3 regions of the Thalassorhabdus alkalitolerans genome follow, and region 3 is predicted to be linked to each of the others. Evidence: predicted binding sites of a transcription regulator. Region 3 holds the regulator's gene; each other region holds the start of a gene.
What was found. The regulator LexA, encoded in region 3, represses DNA repair genes until DNA is damaged. The targets are predictions, from matches to a motif close to CGAACATATGTTCG.
Positions count from the first base shown of each region.

Region 1: a site for LexA is predicted at 1,207-1,220, ahead of ACFPU1_RS16665 (YhjD family protein). Genes of this name have one in related genera too.
Region 2: a site for LexA is predicted at 990-1,003, ahead of ACFPU1_RS07235 (YhjD family protein). Genes of this name have one in related genera too.

Region 1 covers NZ_JBHSOZ010000016.1:33,400-35,678, reverse strand. The annotation lists gene ACFPU1_RS16675 (hypothetical protein) at 130-360, opposite strand; gene ACFPU1_RS16670 (MerR family transcriptional regulator) at 406-966, opposite strand; gene ACFPU1_RS16665 (YhjD family protein) at 1,240-1,632, shown strand.
Region 2 covers NZ_JBHSOZ010000003.1:906,755-909,033, forward strand. The annotation lists gene ACFPU1_RS07230 (L-lactate permease) at 1-818, shown strand, start outside; gene ACFPU1_RS07235 (YhjD family protein) at 1,029-1,412, shown strand; gene ACFPU1_RS07240 (potassium channel family protein) at 1,597-2,253, shown strand.
Region 3 covers NZ_JBHSOZ010000003.1:344,667-346,945, reverse strand. The annotation lists gene glnA (type I glutamate--ammonia ligase) at 1-753, shown strand, start outside; gene lexA (transcriptional repressor LexA) at 1,154-1,780, opposite strand; gene ACFPU1_RS04335 (hypothetical protein) at 1,937-2,149, shown strand; gene ACFPU1_RS04330 (YneB family resolvase-like protein) at 2,209-2,279, shown strand, end outside.

The DNA of each region.
Region 1 (2,279 bases), on a different contig from region 3:
TACAGCTAAATGGGTGGAAGTAAAGGAATCAAAATCACCAGCTTCGTTCGTTCGATTCTGAATTTCTCCAATTTGTTCTCCTTTATCGTAATCTTCTATATCATAGTGGTCTAATTCTGTAGCATTTGATTATACAATCCCTTGGTATTCAAAGATATCAGCTTCAGGGTTAGAGTCTAGTATCTCTTCTGGTGTTGGATTCCCTATTTCTTCATTGGTAGAAGATTGATTGAGTTCATCATTCCCGCACCCGGTTGCCACAACATTAAAACTAAAACAGAGGAGGAAAAATACATGAAAGGAAATACCTCTCCTTTCCCCTGTAAACATACCTCTGTGAAACATAACCTTATTGCTCACATAGACACCCACCTATTAAAACCGAATTGGTTATGCTTAATTATTTCATTTCCAAAACTTCCACCATTTCTTTTCTTCACTTGCAGCTGCTTCCAAACGTTTCACTTCACGAAATTCTGTTATGAACTGGTCTAACTTCTGATGGCGTTCTTCTAGTCTTCGATCTATGTATTCTTGCTGATGGTCTAATCGCTTTAAAAGCTCTTGGTTAAAATCTTTTTGATTGTGCTGCTCTTCTCTCAACATGGACAATTCTTTCTTGATATCTTTTAAATCATCAGCCAGTATTTCATCCGTCCCTTTTTCTGGTGTCGGCTTATAAGCCTCTCCACCTGTTGCAAAGTAATGTTCAATTTGGCGAATAGAATAGTTTTGCTCCCGATGAAGCTGCTTAATTAACTTTATTTTTTCTAAAGCCTCTCGATCAAACACATTATATCCAGAAGCATTTTTCTTAAGAGGAATGTATGGTTTTAACTCTTTCATCCAATTTCGAATGACATTAGGTGTTTCTTCAATGATATTCGAAACCTCTTTCACAGTTAGTTCAATATTATTTATGTTTTCACCCACGTTATCCTCACCTAGGTTTTCGTTTTTACTCATGTTATCACCCACCCTACTAACCTAAATAATAACCTTAATACCTTAATAATAATAGGTTATTATTCATTTTACCAAGGTTAATATCCACCTTAAAAACCTAAGTTTTTGATGAAGGCATAAAACATAATATACGAATGGGTGTAAGATTAAAATTAGTTGTAAAATATAAGCTCTCTCCAACATCAAAAATATGGAATTTTACATAAGAACGAATAAACGTTATTCTATTGTGGTAATATAAGAACAAACGTTCTTGTATTGTGAGGGGTAATTATGAATCATACAGAAGAGGATGCTGAGATTTTTGATTCTTTTATTTTAATTCCATACGTGATTAAAAATTTTGAAAGGGATATGAAAATCATTGAAAAATCTCCTTTCAAATTGAAACATCCCTATACATATCTCATTGACGAAGCCATTCTGTTAGCTCGGGCTGATCTAAGAGAAGTGAAAAAGGAAATGCATCTCAAAGGCTTAAAGATGTGGCATGAACCTACTGCATCTGATGACATGTTTACTGAATTTGTTTATAAATGCAGAGGATACGAAGGTAGCATGCGTTATATGAACGCCAATATCAAAAAGAGAGTCGGGGAAATCATGCTCTCGTACCTTTCACAAGCTCAATCAACGAAACAATATGATGGAAAACTTAGAGTGTAACAGCTACCAAGTTTTCAAACTTGAATAGGCTTTCTTTAAAGAAAGCAAGCAAGTTAGCCCTACATTTGTTCCATTGTTAGGCGTTTTTTCCTGTTTTGTCGGCATATGGTTTTAACTTTTCACAGATAAGGTGCTTTAAGCAAATGATCAGGCACGAGGAGTCATTTGCTGACGCTGGGTTCTTTTTTATTCATTGTTCGACCCTCCTTTAGACAGCCACCAGAATTCTGGTGGTTGTTTTTTTGAGTTCGTAAACTTAGATTTCTAACATTTCATTTAATGTTTTTCCTATTTTCCCATAACCTGGTTTCAACTCTTTGCAGAAAAGGAAAGGACCTTTAAGCAAACGGCAGGGCTTACCGTCTGCTTGGAAGACTTTTACCTTCAATTATTGTTCGGAGAACCTTCTTTAACAACCATCCGATGCATTCTGATGGTTGTTTTTTTAATTTACGAGAAGACTACGAAATTTTCTTTTTTAATGAATAGGGTTTTGTCGTTCCATAAGGTGTATAGCCATAAATAAAAACACTATTTAGCTTTTACACTATATAGTGTTTTTATAATGAGTGTTACATGGTATAATATGGTTAATGCATTAACAATATATAGTGCTAACACTATAACAGTATATACAATAGACTGGC
Region 2 (2,279 bases), 560 kb from region 3:
AAACAGATCTCGAAGATGAATCTGACATTCTCGAAGAAAGTGATTCCGATGACGACGAGCCAAAAGCTGACATGGGACTGCACAAAGCCTTTATGCCCTACTACGTCTTAACAGGGCTTTCCATTCTTATGCTTGGCATCCCGTTTATCCATGATTTTCTTGATCAGTTTGAATTCGGCCCTCCTTTCCCAGCTGTTGAAACAGGGTATGGATTTGAACAGGAAGCTGAAGAAGCCTATTCGCCGATCGCTCCTCTGACTCATCCAGGAATGTACTTATTCATTTCCGTCATTTTTGGTTACTTCTGGTATAAAAAATCAGGAAAATATAACAACAAGGCAGGCAAAGATATTCTCACCGGGTTTAAGGACAATGCTGTCGGCGCATCACTTGCCATTTCTGCCTTTTTAACGATGACTCAGGTTCTTGAAAACTCCGGGCAGACAACAGTTCTCGCCTTAGGTATTGCTGAAGTCTCCCCTCCTGCTGTTTATGTTGCTTTAGCAAGTTTAATTGGGGTTATAGGATCGTTTATGACATCCTCCAATACTTCGTCCAATATCTTGTTTTCACCGCTTCACGGCTCAGTTTCCCAAACAATGGATGAGCTCAGGCTTTCTCATCTCATTGCAGCTCAGTCTGCCGGCGGGGCTATCGGTAACTCTATTTCACCGGCAAACGTTATCCTGGGGACGAGCACAGCAGGGCTCAAAGGAAAAGACGCGGAAGTATTTAAGCCTACTCTTCTCTTTTCCCTTATTTCTGTCTTCTTTGTAGCCTTGCTTTCTGTTGTGTTTCACTTTGTCTTTCCTGGATAAACGATGCATTGGAACAAAATCATCTCGTATATGACATGGCTCTCACCTAAACAGAGTGAGGGCCTTTTTTTACCTGGTTTTTGACCTACTTACTTATCCTTTCTTCCTCCAATATTTTCCCCTCTTAAATTTTTTCTTGTATAAAAATCTTCACATCGCTATAATAATAAACAAACATACGTTCGTATAATGGGAAAAGGAGTGAGAGTCATGCACGTGAAAGAGGAAGAACATATTATGCTTCACTATAGCATTCTCCTGCCTCTTGTAAAAAAAGTGCTTGAGAGGGATCTGCAATTAATTGAAAAAGGTCCCTTTAAGCTGAAGGATCCTTATTATCTCTTGATTAATGAATCTCTTCGCTCCCTTCATGAGGATGCACGAAAAGTGAAATCATTTATGCACCAGCGGAAAATGAAAGCTTTTTTTGTAGAGAATGATGGAATGTTTTCCCGTTATACGTACACTTGCCGTGGCTACGAAGGATCAATCAGCTACTTAAACGCCAATTTAAAAAGGCAGGCACGCCATTCGATGGATGCTTATTTCAAAGGAAAATCCCCATTAGAGCAAGAGTCTGTCCTTCATAGCTGACCTTTCCTGAGGAATGACAGCATTACTGAAAAAGGATCCCCTCCAGTCTTAAATTGACAAACCATTGTTTTCCACTTATCGTATCTAGTGGCAGTATTTATTTGACTGTAAGAGCTAGAAGCATGTGACTGGGCCGCACCGTCCCGGACCTGTGCTGCGAGGATGTTTTAAGAAAGAGGGGAACATGGTGAAAAAGCAATTTGCCGTCATAGGATTAGGACGTTTTGGCGTAAGTGTCTGCAGAGAATTATATAAGCTCGGGCATGATGTACTGGCAATCGATGTGGTTGAAGACAAAGTCAGTGAGATGGTTAATTATTCTACCCACAGCGCAGTAGCAGATGGAACTGATGAGAAATCACTTCGAAGCTTAGGTGTGGGAAATTTTGACCATGTGATCGTAGCCATCGGCGATAACCTTCAAGCCAGCATTTTATGCACCCTGCTCTTAAAGGATATGGATATAAAGCAAGTGTGGGTCAAAGCCCAGAACTACAATCACCACAAAGTATTAGAAAAAATAGGCGCTGATAAGATCATCCATCCCGAACATGACATGGGAAACCGCATAGCCCAGCACCTTATTTCTGATAAGGTTATTGATTCTATCGAACTATCTGAAGAATATGCCATTGTGGAGATAGGCGTTTCTAATTCTATACACAACCGCTCGCTTATTGATTTAGATATCCGAGCCAAATATGGCGTTACTGTTTTAGCAATTAGAAGAGGAAAAGATATTAATATTTCCCCGCTTGCTCATGACAAAATCTATAAAGATGATATTTTAATTGTAATTGGGCACAAAAATGATTTAAAACGTTTTGAAGCAGTTACGTAAGTTCCGTTTGTACTTAATTAAGATAG
Region 3 (2,279 bases):
CACGAAATCGACTTTAAATATGCTGATGCTGTAACTGCTTGTGACAATATCCAGACCTTTAAGCTTGTTGTAAAGACTATTGCCAGAAAGCACGGCTTACACGCAACATTTATGCCAAAACCATTGTTTGGCGTAAACGGTTCCGGAATGCATTGTAACATGTCTTTGTTTAACGAAGACGGGAATGTATTCTATGAGCCAAATAATGAAACTCAATTGAGCGAAACTGCCATGCAGTTCCTATCTGGTATCCTGGATCATGCTCAAGCGTTTACTGCAGTAACGAACCCAATTGTTAACTCTTATAAGCGCCTTGTACCTGGATACGAAGCTCCGGTATACGTAGCTTGGTCAATGAGAAACCGCAGTCCGCTTGTTCGTATTCCATCTTCTCGCGGAATGAGCACTCGTATTGAAGTCCGCAGTCCAGACCCGGCTGCTAACCCATATTTGGCTATGGCTGCACTTCTTGCTTCCGGTCTTGACGGAATCAAAAAGAAAGGCCAATCTCCAGAGCCAACAGACCGCAATATCTATGTAATGGATAAAGAAGAGCGTGTGGAAGAAGGAATTAAAGATCTTCCAGCTAACTTGAAAGAAGCTATTGATAATCTTAAAAAAGACGAAGTGCTTGTAAAGGCATTAGGCGAGCATGCAGTTGAGCACTTTGTTGAAGCAAAAGAAATCGAATGGGATATGTTCCGTACGCAAGTGCACCCATGGGAGCGCGAGCAGTATATCCAAACTTATTAATACCTATCAGACCCTTGATGCCTCAGGCATCAAGGGTCTTTTATTGATGAGGAAAGAAAAAGGCTACTGGAGGGCGAAGATTATGTAGATTGATATATAGACTTTTTCGTTTGATATATATATATAAAGCAGATTAATACACCGACAGGCAAGATGTTTGTTTAATTAATGGCAGTTCTCTCTATGACTTTTGTTCATCGTGCTGGCATTGAAAGCGATAAGCTCTGCTATTTGTGCAACATTGTAGTCGTTGCATACCCCTTACTATAGGTATGCTTTTCACTATAAAAAATGAATAGAATAACAAAAATGCCCCTGTCTGTTTCTAAGACGGGGGCATTTTTGCAAAAAAAGATTTATCTTTGCTTGTTATTATTAATAGATTACTAGAAAAGATAGCTTAATGAATAGTCCTGAATACACCAATCACTTTTCCTAATACGATGCAACTGTCAAGGATGATAGGATCCATTGCACTGTTTTCCGGCTGCAACCGAATATAGTCTTTTTCCTTAAAGAACCTTTTCACCGTAGCTTCGTGCTCTTCTTCTGTCATAGCTACAATAATATCTCCGTTATCTGCTGTTTGCTGCTGCCTGACAATGACCAGGTCTCCATCAAAGATCCCCGCTTCTATCATACTGTCTCCCTGGATAGTCAGAATGAATACTTTCTCTTCTGAAACCATACGTTCAGGTAAAGGGATATACTCTTCTACATTTTCAATGGCTGTAATAGGCTGTCCTGCTGTAACTTTCCCGATCACCGGCACATATACCGCGTTGCTTTCTGAGATGATAGGCTGTTCAGGCTCAAGTTCAATAACTTCAATTGCTCTCGGCTTGGTAGGGTCTCTGCGGATGAGTCCTTTTTTCTCTAATCGGGAGAGGTGTCCGTGCACGGTTGAGCTTGATGCCAGGCCGACTGCTTCACCAATTTCCCGAACAGAAGGAGGGTACCCTTTTTGGCGGACTTCGTCTTTAATATAGTCTAATATTTGCTGCTGCCTAGTAGACAACTTACTCATAATTCCGCACCTCTTTTTATTCTTTGAATTTAAGCAAATTATACCATGGAAAACATATGTACGCAAACATTCGTTCTAATTTGTTGACGGGAACAATAGTTCTCGTTATAATCATTATCAAATAAGAACATACATTCTGGTGAAAAGGTGATTCATATGATAAGAAAGTTTCAGCAAATTTCAGGACAAGAATGGCTTATCCTTTTATTATTTATTCTTTCTATTATCATTCTTGTTTCTACTGTCCAATACCAAAGCTCAGTAGATGACCCATGGAACCTTCCAGCGGCGGCTGTTGAAGAAGAACTCAGTGACACTTCACTTCTATCTTTCCTGCCGGAAAGAAAGGCAGTTTTGGTCGATGATTGAACACACACAGTGTTATAATAGAACGTGATCCAGCAGGTGTATGATAAGGCGGTTATTCAATGAAGAAGTGTATTATTTATTGCCGGGTAAGCACGGTTAAAGAAAGCCAGCAATCCTCCTTGAGCAGACA